3 regions of the Candidatus Arthromitus sp. SFB-rat-Yit genome follow, and region 1 is predicted to be linked to each of the others. Evidence: predicted binding sites of a transcription regulator. Region 1 holds the regulator's gene; each other region holds the start of a gene.
The links. Region 1 encodes Rex, which represses fermentation and respiration genes when NADH is low (regulators of the CRP and FNR family bind a similar motif). Its sites were predicted from a motif close to ATTGTTAANNNNTTAACAAT; they were not measured.
Positions count from the first base shown of each region.

Region 2: a site for Rex is predicted at 3,982-4,001, ahead of gap (type I glyceraldehyde-3-phosphate dehydrogenase). Genes of this name have one in related genera too.
Region 3: a site for Rex is predicted at 2,095-2,114, ahead of adhE (bifunctional acetaldehyde-CoA/alcohol dehydrogenase). Genes of this name have one in related genera too.

Region 1 covers NC_016012.1:322,745-327,870, reverse strand. The annotation lists gene RATSFB_RS01490 (DUF1292 domain-containing protein) at 1-39, opposite strand, end outside; gene RATSFB_RS01485 (PH domain-containing protein) at 27-407, opposite strand; gene RATSFB_RS01480 (hypothetical protein) at 475-864, opposite strand; gene RATSFB_RS01475 (hypothetical protein) at 957-2,336, opposite strand; gene RATSFB_RS01470 (DNA-3-methyladenine glycosylase family protein) at 2,421-3,296, opposite strand; gene RATSFB_RS01465 (redox-sensing transcriptional repressor Rex) at 3,306-3,932, opposite strand; gene RATSFB_RS01460 (hypothetical protein) at 4,036-4,521, opposite strand; gene RATSFB_RS01455 (hypothetical protein) at 4,514-5,065, opposite strand.
Region 2 covers NC_016012.1:164,880-170,005, reverse strand. The annotation lists gene gpmI (2,3-bisphosphoglycerate-independent phosphoglycerate mutase) at 1-760, opposite strand, end outside; gene tpiA (triose-phosphate isomerase) at 774-1,520, opposite strand; gene RATSFB_RS00755 (phosphoglycerate kinase) at 1,538-2,731, opposite strand; gene gap (type I glyceraldehyde-3-phosphate dehydrogenase) at 2,805-3,812, opposite strand; gene RATSFB_RS00745 (hypothetical protein) at 4,058-4,900, opposite strand; gene RATSFB_RS00740 (ABC transporter permease) at 4,929-5,126, opposite strand, start outside.
Region 3 covers NC_016012.1:1,353,544-1,358,669, forward strand. The annotation lists gene RATSFB_RS06235 (glucoamylase family protein) at 1-1,941, opposite strand, end outside; gene adhE (bifunctional acetaldehyde-CoA/alcohol dehydrogenase) at 2,243-4,849, shown strand; gene RATSFB_RS06245 (16S rRNA (adenine(1408)-N(1))-methyltransferase NpmA) at 4,870-5,126, opposite strand, start outside.

The sequences.
Region 1 (5,126 bases):
ATAACTCATATTTTTATCCTTAAAAACTATTTTTTGCAAACTTTTTCTCCTAAAAATCGTTGGAGCTCTAATATATTTTTATCTCCAGAAAGCTTACTCTCTATTGGAGAATCTTTACCACTAATCCAAATTTTAAATTCAGAATCTAAATCAAATACACCCTTAGTTTCAATAGAAAATCTTACTACACTCCTATATGGTATAGATTCAATACTTTCTTTCTTTCCACTAACTCCCTGTTTATCCGTAAACATTATTCTATAACTAGTAAATAAAATTATATCCCTTACATACGAAAATGCAAATACTACTTCCTCATCTTCAAATAATATATCTAACAATTTATCTTTTAATTTATTTGGATCGGAACTAGAAGCATTACCCATTAACGTACTAAAAACTCCCATTTTATATCCCCCTTAAAACACAAAAAACTTGCCTAAAAAATATTTAGACAAGTGTATTATATCAATTTTATTCTCCATCTTCTAGTAAAAATTCACATATATTACTTCCAATTTTTTGATTAATTAAACTACTCAAAAGCTCCTTAGCATTTACATTTAAATTTATACTTAACAAAAATTTATCAAATTCACTAAAACTAGGATCTTTATTTACCAAAATTCCACTAAGCCTATCATCTCCATTAAATTCTCTAATATTTTTATCTAATAATCCAGCCCTTCTATAATTCATAATTGTTAAAGCTTTCGTAATCAATACAATATCAGTACACGTCAAATTATTGTTTATAACAAACGTAAAGAAATCAAAATTAACATTAATATGTTTACTTATACCATCTACAAGAATATAAAGGAAATTAAGCTTACTATTCAAAACATCTATACTCAATTCCATAAAAATACCTCTTAAAAACATTATTTATATATGTATTTTGTCTTTATAAATTTAATTTTATGTAAAAAAATAAGACTCTAAAAGAGTCTTATTTAAATTTGAGCAATCATTATTTTATAATTTGAAATATCATTTTCTAATACAGCAATATCCTTTTCTATAGAATTAACCAAATAATACTTATTCTCATTTAAACCTTCTAAAATTTCTAATTTCTTATTTTTAAATTCACTAATTTTTTTTGTACTATCATCGATTTTTTGAATTAATATATTTCTTAACATATTTCTTTGATCATCTGTAAATTCATATCCATCACCAATTACATTTTCAACAAATATTTTAGAATTAGAATCTAAACTTAATTTTATAGAGAAACCATTTTCACCTTCTAAAACATAACCAAAATACACAGGTGCTTTTCCAATCTCAAAATCTTTAATCACATATTCAGGATTGATATTATGATTTTTCAAACTTTCTAATTTTACCTTAATATTACTAATTAATTCTTCTACTCTCGCATTAATAGCTTCTATACTTAATTTCGAACTCTTAATTGAATCTATCTCTAGATTTAATAATATAATCTCTTGCCCTAAAGAATACGCTTTAACATTTTCAATTTGTTTATTTAATTCATTTATTATATTATCTTGATCAATGGTAGATATTTTAGATGATTTAACCATCTCTATTTCTTTATTAAGATTTCTTATCTTCAAATTTTCATATTCCAGTCCATTTTTAATAATATCACTCAAATCTGAAATTTCTTTTCCATCTACACTAAAACTACCATCAGAATTTACCCTAATAGAATAAACATCTTTATATTCTCTATCAGTACAAATTATACTAATTAACTGTCGAACATCAGTTTCATTTGTTTTAAATAAATCCTCAGTAAACGTCTGCTTATATTCTGATGATTTAAAATTAACTACAGAATAATTTATCCAATTAGATAAACTATCTATAATTCTTTGCAATTCATTAATTTTTTGATCTATATAACTTTGATCATTATCACTTATCTTTATATTATCTTGTTCTATTCTTAAATCTTTAATTTTATTTTGTACAATAATTATTTCATCTCTCAAAAAAGTAGCAGGACCAATTTCTAACGTCATTGGAAACGTTTCATATTTTTTAGGATCCTTATTATAATCATCTAATAAATACTTAATTTCTTTCTTATATTCATCAATTTTATCACTAGGTATACTATTCTCATTTATTATATCAAACATCTTAGCAATAGCTTGTATAACTGCACTATTTACATCAACTAAATCATATTCACTTCCTAATATATCTATTTTACTATATCCTTCAATTTCATCCAATTTATTATCCTTTAATTCAAATACAATTCCACTATTACCAACAGCATTAGCATTTAAATTCATACCAAACATAAATAAGGAACTAGCCAACCCTAAAGATAATATTTTACTTTTACTCATTTTTATATACCTCTCAATTTAATCATCTTACATAAATAATGACAGTTTTATTATCTAAAAAAGTTTTAAAACAAGCAATATTATTTAAATTTTTATATTATTTTCTCTTACATAATAAAATAAATATTGCTGGGCAAGCCCACTTAAATCTTTAAATAAATTTCTTCCAAAATCACGTATACCCTTTAATGAAGTATCTGGTGCTACATAAAATTTCATCATAGCCCTTTTTACCCAAACATCAACTGGAAATGCTGAATATTTTTTCATAGAAAACAACATTATACAATCAGCTACTTTGACTCCAACACCATTAAATTTTTGTAATTCTTTATGACATAAATCATCACCTAAATTCATAATATATTCAATATCATTCTCTTCACTGAGTAATTTGATAGTATTATACAAGTATTTATCTCTAAATCCAACACCACATTCTCTTAATTCCTCTTGAGTCACAGTAGACAATTTATCTAAACTTGGAAATTTATAATATATTTTACCTTTATATGAAATAGAATCACCATATCTTTCACTAATATTTGATATAGCCTTTTTTATCATAGGTATCCTATTATTAGATGAAATTATAAAAGATAAAATCATTTCAAATGGATCTTGATTCAATATTCTAAGACCATATCCAAAATTAATAGCTTCATATAAGTATTTATCCTGCTTTAAATTTTTCTTTAACTTCGAATAATTTCTTTCAAAATCAAAATAATCTATCCAAATATTTTCAAAATCTTCTAAATTTGAATTATGTATAATTAAATTAAAATTATCCATTTCTAATTCTATAACTCTTTCTTTTGCAACAACAATATATGTACCTGTATCAGTACGTTCCCATCTGAAACACTGACCATTTTCAAATATATGTTTTAATACAAAGTTTTCTATTTTCTCTACAATTACTCTATTATCTATACAACTATAATTTTTAAACTCCATTATTTATATTTAAACTCCATTATTTATAAAGTATGTCAACGTAAATAAACTATCATTTAAATTTACATTTTCAACAAATGTTTTTTCAGTAGATAGTAAATCAACCGTTGCAAAATTCCAAATCCCAGTCACTCTATCTTTTAATATTGTATATATAGATTCTACTTGAAGCTCAGGTATACATAATATAGCTAGATCAATTTTATTATTTTTTACATAGTCAATCAATAATTCTACATCCAATACCTCAACTTCTCTAAAAGATAATCCAATAATCTTAGGATTTATATCAAATATAGCTTCTATATTAAAACCCATAGTAAAAAATTTAGAATAATTCATAATAGCTTGTCCTATATTACCAGCACCTACGACAATACAACTATACTTTTTATTTAAACCCAATATTTCCTTAATTTTTAAATATAATTCCTTTACTTTATATCCATATCCATGTTGTCCAAAATCTCCAAAACAATTAAAATCTTGCCTAACTTGAGATGCTGTAGAACCCAATTTAATTGCAAGTTCTTTAGATGATACCCTCTCAATCTCCCTTATCAAAAAACCCTCTAAAACTCTCAAATACTTAGGTAATCTTTTTATTACTACCTTAGATATTTTGCTAGAAATCATTATATAACCTCCTCTAATAGTAAATATCAATTTCTAAATTTATTCATCATAAATACGACCAACTAATTTTACACTATTTAAAAATAAAATAAGTACAAATATTCTAACAATAAAATTTACTAACTAACTGATTATAATCTAATTTAAAATCTTCTCCATGAATAATCTTAAACTTATAATCATTCATACTATCTAAATAACTTCTAATACTATCGCTTATAATGCTTGTCGTAAAAATAAATATATTTTTACATCCTTTACTCTCAAAAATAGCAATTATATTTCTAATATCATGTAAATTTAATATATTTGAATTTCTATTATCATAATACAACAACCATTTACAAATATCATCATATAAATATATATCATTATTTTTAATTTCAAATTTATAATTATATGCTCGAGTTAAAAAATCCAACGCAAAGTCGGAGAACTCTAAATCATTAAATTCTAAAACCTTATTTAATATAAATACTTTATTATTTAATATTTTAAATATATTAAGTAAGTTATCAAATATATTAAGTAAAATTGGTAACATAATTAATACACATATAAATATTAAAACTCCATAAAAATTAAGCATATACGCTCCCCTCAGTATATTCTTCATTTCGTTTGCGTGCAAATTTAATTATATCATATCCATTTATTATATCTATTATATACTTATTAGAATTTAAATTTATATTATTTACAAATCTAATTGCATCGTCCATAAGATTAGAATTAACAAATATTATACCTTTATTTACATTATCCCTAATCATATAATTTATTAATTCCAATACTTCATCATATGTAGCTAAATTAATATCTCCATTTTCTAATACATCTTTCAATATGCACGAGCAGTATACTTTTTTGCCATTTTGATTAAACTTTATATCTACAACTTCCCTACCGGTAATATCTTCAATAATGATATCATCTACGTTTTTCATTTTGGATACTATATATTTACATAACAATAAGTAATAATCTACCCCATAATTTATTAAATCCCTCCTACTAATTATAGATCTTGTTTTTAAGTTATTTTTAAATCTATTTTCAAGATATGATCTAATAAAAACTAATAACTTATTAATTAAAAAAACCATTACTATAACAAAAAAATATTTAGTCAAAAATATACTTACCTCCTATTTTAATATAGATTATTTCATTTTTAAAACTTTATATACAAAA
Region 2 (5,126 bases), 160 kb from region 1:
AAATGCATGAATCTTTATCTTTAATATTTCCATTTGGTTCTATCAAAGTTGGTGGTACAAATTCATCTGTTATTCCGTCATTATAATATGATTTTAAAACATCAACTGGATCTTTATGAATTCTGTCCTCTCCAATACCACGAACTATAGCATCATAAGCCTTTTGTACTCTATCCCATCTTTTATCTCTATCCATTGTGTAATATCTTCCTGAGATAGTTGAAATAATTCCATAAGATATTTGATTGATATAATCTTTAATATTTTTAATATACATATGGCCTGAAGTTGGAGAAACATCTCTTCCATCAGTAAATAAATGTATATAAGTTTTCTTTACATTTTTCTCTTTTGCAAGCTTTAGAACAGCTTTTAAATGATCATAATGAGCATGAACCCCTCCATCTGATGCAAGTCCCATAACATGAAGGTTTGTATCGTTTTTAATACAATTATCCATCACTTTTATTAACTTTTCATTTTTGAAAAAATCTCCATCATTTATAGATTTTGTTATCCTTGTTAGTTCTTGATAAATTATTCTTCCTGTACCTATATTTAAATGACCAACCTCTGAATTCCCCATTTGACCATCTGGTAATCCAACGTTCATACCACTTGCATGTAAACCAATATTTGGATATATAGCATTAATTCTATCTATATTATCCGTTTTAGCCTTAGCTATGGAATTTCCAAATAAATCTTTAGATATACCAAATCCATCTAAAATTAATAGAACACATAAATTCTTATTCACTATGAAGCTCCTCCTAAAAATTAACAATCCTCTCAAAATCTTCAACAACTATAGAAGCTCCACCAACTAAAGCACCGTCTATATTCTCCATAGACATTTGTTCCTTTATAGTATTTGGCTTAACTGAACCACCATATAGCATGATCATATTTTCAGATATTTCCTTATTATAAATACTGCTTACAACCTTTCTTATGAAAGAAATTGTATTATCAGCGTCAATACTTGTAGCCGTTTTACCAGTTCCAATAGCCCAGATTGGCTCATACGCAATTACAACTTTGCTTGCATCTTCACTTGATATATTTAAAAATGCATTTTTAATTTGATTTGTTAGGATATTTTCCATATCACCATCTTCTTTTTCCTTCAAACTCTCTCCAACACACAAAACTGGAACAAATCCATGTTTTAAGCAAGTATGAATTTTTTTATTAACAGTTTCATCACTCTCTCCAAAGTAAATCCTTCTTTCACTATGTCCTATTAAAACATGAGAAACTCCTACACTTTTAAGCATATTTGGAGAAATTTCACCGGTAAATGCTCCCTGCTCTTCAAAGTGTACATTTTGAGCTCCTAACTTTATGTTTGATCCACTAAGTGTATTTGAAGCTAATGCAAGAGAGGTAAATGGGACACATACAACAACCTCAGTTTTAGCATCTTTAACTTTCGGAATTAATTTATTTAAAAATTTATCTGTTTCCTCAACTGTGAAATGCATTTTCCAATTTCCCATTATTACATTCTTTCTCAAAAAAGACACCTACTTCATTATTTATTATTTAAAATATCAATTCCAGGTAAAACCTTACCTTCTAATAATTCAAGAGACGCTCCTCCACCTGTAGATATATGAGTCATTTTATCTCCAAAACCTAAAATATTAACAGCTGCAGCTGAATCTCCTCCACCTATTATTGTTGTAGCATCAGATTCTGCCATAGCCTTAGCAACTTCCATTGTTCCCTTATTAAAGTTAGAAAATTCAAAAACACCCATAGGACCATTCCAAATTATAGTTTTAGCATTTTTCAATGCATCTCCGAATAATTTACTTGTTTTTTCTCCAATATCTAATCCCATAAATCCATCTTCTATATTTTCATCATTAGTAACTCTTCTAGTTGCATCATTTGAAAACTTATCAGCTATAACATGATCTATAGGAAGTAATAAGCTAACATTCTTTTCCTTAGCTTTATTTAACATATCTTTTGCATACTCTAACTTATCTTCCTCAACTAAGCTTATTCCAACTGAATAACCTTGTGCTTTTAAGAATGTATAAGCCATGCCTCCGCCTATTACCAAAGTGTCAACTTTATCTAATAAATTATTTATAACATTTATCTTATCAGAAACTTTAGCCCCTCCAAGAACAGCTAAAAATGGCTTTTTAGGATTTTCAATAGCTCCACCTAAAAATCCTAGTTCTTTTTGTATTAAAAATCCACAAACTGCAGTATCTACAAACTTAGCTACACCAACTGTAGAACAGTGCGCTCTATGGGCAGTACCAAAAGCGTCATTTACAAATATATCGCAAATAGATGCTAAATCCTTCGAAAAACCATCTTCGCACTTACCTTCTTCCGCTCTAAATCTTGTGTTCTCAAGAAGAGCTATATCTCCATTATTCATTTCACCAACTTTTCTTCTAACATCGTCATCAACAACCAAATCACTTTGTAAGAATTCTACGTTAACTCCTAAAAGCTCTGAAAGTCTTGAGGCAACAATTTTTAAACTCATTGACTTATCAGGACCTTTAACCTTACCTAGATGAGAGCAAAGTATAACCTTCCCACCATTTTTATAGGCATACTTAATTGTGTCAAGAGCCCCTAATAATCTATTTTCATCAGTTATTTTTCCGTCTACTATAGGAACATTAAAATCACATCTAATCAAAACCCTTTTACCATTTAATTGAACATCTTCTATACTTTTTTTATTAAATGTCATACTTTTCCCCCTAAACATTTTAATTATTAATAAAGGTTGATCTTAAATAAAACCAACCTTTAAATACAATATCTTATAAGCTTTTAGCAACCATTTGTGCTAAATCTGCTAATCTGTTTGAGTATCCCCATTCATTATCATACCAAGAAACAACTTTAACCATATTGCCTTCTATAACCATTGTGCATGGAGCATCAATTATTGAGCTCCTCTTATCTTGTCTGTAATCCATAGATACAAGTGGCTCTTCTTCATATCCTAAAATTCCTTTTAAATTTGTTTCTGATGCTTTTTTAAATGCAGCATTGACTTCCTCAACAGTAACTTCTCTTGAAAGCTCAGCAACCAAATCAGTGCATGAAACTGTTGGAGTTGGAACTCTCAACGCAAATCCATTTAATTTACCTTTAAGCTCTGGTAATACTAAGGCAACGGCTTTTGCAGCTCCTGTTGTTGTAGGTATCATAGACTCAGCAGCAGCTCGAGCTCTTCTCAAATCACTATGCGGTGCATCCAATATTTTTTGGTCATTTGTATAAGAATGAACTGTTGTCATAAGTCCTTTAACTATCCCAAAATTCTCATGAAGAACCTTTGCAAATGGAGCTAAACAATTTGTAGTACACGAAGCATTTGAAATTATATTATGCTTCACAGGATCATACTTATCGTTATTAACCCCCATAACTATTGTTATATCTTCATTTTTTGCTGGAGCAGAAATTAAAACTTTTTTAACACTTCCACTTATATGAACTTTGGCCTTTTCTGCATCAGTAAAGAATCCTGTGGATTCAATTACTATTTCACACCCAACACTAGACCAAGGAATATTAGCTGGTTCTCTTTCTGCAAATATTTTTACTTCATTCCCATTTACAACAATAGAATCTTCCTTAACTTCAACTGTACCTTCAAATTTTCCAAAAAGAGAATCATATTTTAACAAATGTGCTAAAGTCTTAGAATTAGTTAAATCATTTATAGCAACTACTTGTAATTCATTACCATAATTTTCAAGTAAAGCCTTAAATACATTTCTTCCTATTCTTCCAAAACCATTAATCCCTATTTTAATCATTAGAATTCCTCCTAAATTTCTAATTAAATATATTAATATCTTTAACTGATTAATTAAAAATATTCTTCGTTATTTAATTAACGTATTAAAAAATAACTAAATCTTAATTTATTTTTAAATAACTATCTAATACAAATTATAAAACATAAAATTAATTTTTTAAATAATTATTTTTTAACAAATAACAATTTTTTATATAATAAAATAAGGTTCTATAGATATACTATAGAACCTTATTTTATTAATTAAACAATATTACTTAAATACTTATTAAACACATCAACTAATTCTTTAGACATATTACTTAAATTAAACTTTATATTTCCTTCTTTAACTCCAATTGAATAATCAGTAATTTCATCGCCTTCAATCATATTTATAAAACCTTCATAGTCATATAAAACAGTTAATAAATCCTTGGAAATATCATCCATATTAAGATTAAACAAAAACTTATCATTAACATCAATCACTTCTTTAGATATATTAAATATAATATCGCTATTGTTACTACTTATAAATGATTGCACTTCATCAATATTACTAGTTGTTACATACTTAACATTTTCTAAATCTGATAATAAATCATACGCTCTTAGATTAACTTCCTTAATTCCAGCAACAAATGAATCCATAATCTCTTTATAGTCAACATAATCCTCTGAATAAAGAATAGATATACTATTTTTTCTCGTTACAACTCCACTTATTACTCCTAATATATAAGCTACGGATTTCTGATTTATTAATAAGTTATTTGTATTTACATTTTCACTATTTATATAAACCAATTTTTTTACTTTATCCGAAATATCTATATTCGAAAACTTTTTAGATATAATGTAAACATTGTTATTATTTTTCTTTTTAGATAGTAATTTATCGAAATATTCTACAAATTTTTCATCGCTAGTTATATTTAAAGTTTTAAAATTATCAAGTGACTTTTCCATATTATATTTAAAACTATATTCAGCAAGACTTTTAAATTCATCACTATAAACATAAACAACTCTGTATTTATTAGAACTACAAGAACTCATAATTAAAAATATTGCCATAAAAATAAATACATATAATCTTCTCATAAATTAGTCCCTTCTATCGATTATAAAATCATCTTTTACCCTTTTCATAGAATTCTCCCAAAGATAGTGGAGAACTACTCTTTCTTACAAAAAACACAAGTGCAACCATGGTCAATATATACGGTAACATATAATATATCTCTGTAGGTACATTAACTAAAAATTTTTGAGATAATATCTCAAATGTTTGTGATAAAGAAAAAATCATACATGCAATAAAAGTTGT
Region 3 (5,126 bases), 480 kb from region 1:
ATATGACGGCGTTTCTGTATTGCCACAAAATAGCTTTGAGTAAATAGTATTTAAAGAACTTTTAAATGATATCGATACCTTAGGTTGAATTATTCCATATCCTCGTACAACTTTATTTTTATTATTTATATTTTTAACAACAGCTTTATTTAAAACATGATCTATTGCTCCAATTAATTTAAAAGCTGAATCCCTAATAATTTTAGTATCAGAATCAATTGAAATTATGTACCTTATATTCTTTAATTCTTCATAATCTAAAATATTAATTTTATAATTACTTTCCTTACCTTTAAGAAACTTTATAAATTCCATAATTTTGCCACGCTTACGTTCCCATCCCATATAAACCTTACTACTTTTATTGTAAACCTTATCCCTTATAAAAACATAAAACTTTTTAGTATTAAATTTATATTTATTATTTAAATCCTCAACTAACTTATTAACATGCTCTAAAAGTATGCTATCTTCAGATTTATCATATGAAATTGTATCAGTATAATCTAATAACAATGCAAAATATAAGTTATCATTTCTGTTACATATATACGCTAATTCTAAATTCTTTACAAGAGATTCTACCTCTTGTTGACTAATTAATAAGGATGGAATAACAATCATCGTTTTCGAACTATCAGGTATTTCTTTAGAGTAATCCATCTTAGGTACAAATTTTCTATCTGTTTTTTCTAAAAATATATAATTTATAAAATTTATCCATATATCACTTATTATCAATAAAACAAAAAAACTAAATGTAATCAATAAATATTTATTTTCAAATACATAATTCAAGCTATACAATATAAATGCTTCACTAAATATTATTAAAGATATAATACATAAAAAATAATTTATTTTAGTGCTTATATGTTTCCTTTTAATATTTTTAAATCTATATACCCCTTCATCAATTAAATAATATCCAATATGTCTTGAATAACCCGTATTTCCATTTAAACTTAGCTTTACAATATTTACCGCTTCTTCATATTCATTTAATTTATTTATTTTACAAATCCTATTTAGAGTACTTCTATAATGATTTCTACTCTCGTAATCCATATTAGGATATACTCCTGATGGATCTTTCATAAATTCGTTATGTACAGAACTAACATTCTCTAAATGAAATTTCCAATTAAAATTAAACAAATTTTTCAATGATTGTATGTACATGCTTATTTTAATTCTAATTTCTTTTAAATTATCTGAATTTTTTTCCACAAATTTATCATAAGTCAATTTTTCGTTATTCAATAAGTCACTCAAAAATTTATTTATTATATTGTTATCAATTCTATTTTCTTCAACAAGTTTTATAAAATAATCTACTGTATATAAGGAAACTTTATTTTTCAATAAATATGATAATTTATTTGATATCAAATTATATTTTTCATTTTTTATATATTTAATTATATTGTTAAATAATTTATATCCTTTATAACAGTCCTCTTCAATCTTTCTTATCTCATCTACCAAACCATATATTCTCTCTAGAAATACATAATTTAAAAAAAATGATACGCTATTCAATTCTTCTAAATCTAATCTACATTTACTCTCATACAAATTTAATTCTGAAAAAAATTTATCTTCTTCTATAATATTTTTTAAATTATTACAAAAATTATCACAAAATAAATATATCCTAGGAACATATGAATTATTTGATTTAATGCAATTAAATTTAATTTTTTTGAAGTACCCACTCTCTAATAAGTTAATACTCCAATTATTTATATATAAAAAATTATCCGTTAACCACATAGAAGCTTCACTTATATTACATCCTAAAGATTTTACAAAATCAATATATTTTACATTATTTAAAAATATCTTATTTTTCGTCTTGAACTCACTTAGTAAATTAACTTTTTTCTTATAAATACTCTCATATAAAATGTCTTTATTCGATAACAAATCATTTACCATAGTATATCTCCTTTTCTAGTTAAAGAGTATTAATTACATTGCAATTTCTTGAAATATATTCTATTATTACCAATTTTTTATTATATATTCACTTTTTAACATTAATATATGAATTAACTATTGATGTTTTTTTGATATTAATGATATAATATACTTGTTATTTAAATAACAATTTAGGTTATTTAAATAACAAGTATAATTTTTTTTTATTAAGAACAGTAATATAATTAAGTAATTATCGCTATTAATTTAGTGCTACTACGTATTACTTAATTAATTAAATTGGAGGTTATTAATATACATGAAATCAAAAAATCAAATACTAGAGAAAGAAATTTCAAATATAAATTCAGTTATTAACTCCCTACTAGATAATGCTAAAAAAGCTGAAAAGAAACTTTTAGAATTAAATCAAGAACAAATAGATAAAATTGTATCTTCTATGTGCATCGCTGGTGCAAGTAAAAATATAGAATTATCAAAATTAGCTGTTGAAGAAACTAAACGTGGAGTTTTTGAAGATAAAGTTATTAAAAACCTTTTTGCTACTGAATATATACATCATGATATTAAACATATTAAAACTGTTGGTATTATAAATGATGATCCTAACAAAGACTATTTTAATGTTGCTGAACCTGTTGGTGTTATTGCTGGAGTTACTCCTGTCACAAACCCAACATCTACTGCTATGTTTAAAGCTATAATATCAATTAAAACAAGAAATCCAATAGTGTTTGCATTCCATCCATCTGCACAAAAATGTAGCTCTGAGGCTGCCAAAATAGTTTATGATGCAGCTGTATCCGCTGGAGCTCCAGAACACTGTATTCAGTGGATAGAGGAACCATCTATTGAAGCTACTAACTTACTTATGAATCACCCTGAAATATCTCTTATTTTAGCAACGGGTGGATCTGGAATGGTTAAATCTGCATATAGCTGTGGAAAACCCGCTTTAGGGGTTGGACCTGGAAACGTTCCTGCTTACCTTGAAAAAAGCTGTAACCTTCAAAGAGCTGTATCAGATATAATAATATCTAAAACTTTTGATAATGGTATGATTTGTGCATCTGAACAAGCTGCTATAGTAGATGAGGAAATTTCAAAAGAATTTGAAAAATTGATGAAAAATTTAAATTGCCATATATGCTCTCCAGATGAAACCAAAAAAGTTGAAAAATATGCATTTCCTGAAGAAAAGAATTCTTGTGTATTAAATGCTGATATAGTTGGAAAGCCTGCTACCCAAATAGCTAAAGAAGCAGGGTTTGAGGTTCCTGAAAAAACAAAAATATTAATTACAAAAATAGAATCTATAGGAGCTAATTCACCTCTATCACGTGAAAAATTAAGTCCTATACTTTCATACATTATTGTTAAAAACTCTGATGAAGGAATAGAAAAAGCTGCTCAAATGGTAGAATTTGGAGGTCTTGGACACTCTGCAGCTGTTCATTCATCAAGTGAAGATGTTATCAGAAAATTCTCAGAAAAAGTTAAAGCTGGAAGAATAGTTGTAAATGCACCATCAACTCAAGGAGCTATAGGTGATTTATATAATTCAAATAGAGCATCTTTAACACTTGGATGTGGTTCTTACGGCAAAAACTCAATAATTTCTAACGTTACCTGTGAGAATTTAATCAATTTAAAGAGAGTCGCAAGGAGAAAAAATAATATGCAATGGTTTAAGGTACCTAAGAAAATATTCTTCGAATGGGGTTCTACTTCGTATTTAGAAAAAATGCCTGATATATCTAAAGTAATGATAATCACTGACCCTGGAATGGTTAATCTTGGATATACAAACATAGTTTTAAATCATTTGAATAACAGAATAAATAAAATAAGCGTTGAAATTTTCTCTGACGTTGAACCGGATCCATCTGTTGAAACTGTATTTAATGGTGTTAAAGCTATGAACAGATTTAAACCTGATTGTATAATTGCTTTGGGTGGAGGATCTGCAATAGATGCTGCTAAATCCATGTGGTTATTCTATGAACATCCAGAAATAGACTTCAATGATATAAAATTAAAATTTGTTGATATCAGAAAGAGAATTTACAAGTTCCCTAAACTTGGTACTAAATGTCAATTAGTAGCAATACCTACAACATCTGGAACAGGATCAGAAGTTACATCATTCTCAGTAATTAGTGATAAAGTTAAAAATATTAAATATCCTCTAGCTGATTATGAATTAACTCCTAATATAGCTATAATAGATCCTCAATTTGTTATGAGCTTACCAAAAGCTGTAACAGCAGATACTGGACTTGATGTTTTAACTCACGCAATTGAAGCATACGTTTCAATACTTGCATCAGATTATACAGATGCATTAGCTCTTAAATCTATACATTTAGTATTTGAATACTTACCAAGAGCATTCAAAAATGGAAATAATGATAAAGTTGCTCGTGAAAAAATGCACAATGCATCTTCTATGGCTGGAATGGCATTTACAAATGCATTTTTAGGAATAAATCATTCACTTGCTCACAAATTAGGAGGGGAGTTCCATATACCTCATGGTCGTGCAAACGCAATACTTTTACCTTATGTAATTAAATTTAACTCTGAAACACCAACAAAACTCCCATCATTCCCTAAATATGAAAAGTTTATTGCAGATAAGAAATATGCAGAAATTGCAAGATCTTTAGGACTTAAAGCTTCTACTACAGAAGAAGGTGTTAATAGCTTAATTGAAGCTATCAAAAAATTGATGAATGAACTTGAAATGCCAACAAGAATTTCCGAATGCAATATTGATAAAGATGAATATATGAGTAAAATAGAATTACTTGCTCTTAAAGCATTTGATGATCAATGTACTGGAGCAAATCCAAGATACCCCCTTGTTGAAGAACTACACGAAATATACAAAAGCATATACTAAAAATAAGAAAAGAGTACAGACTACTGCACTCTTTTTTTATATCCATTTATAATATAAAACTCCCTCCTATTACTCTCTCCTAAAACCTTAACCCATTTACTTTCAAAAGGAATTTCATCTTTTAACACCAAATTAATATCATGTATTTCTATATTATATTTAGAATATAGCATTTTAAAATCATCAAAATAACTCTCATTTAAATCTGGCAAATTTCTCTTCTCTATCTCCATTTTCTCAAATTTATCATTATATGAAAAACATATTTTCATTTTTC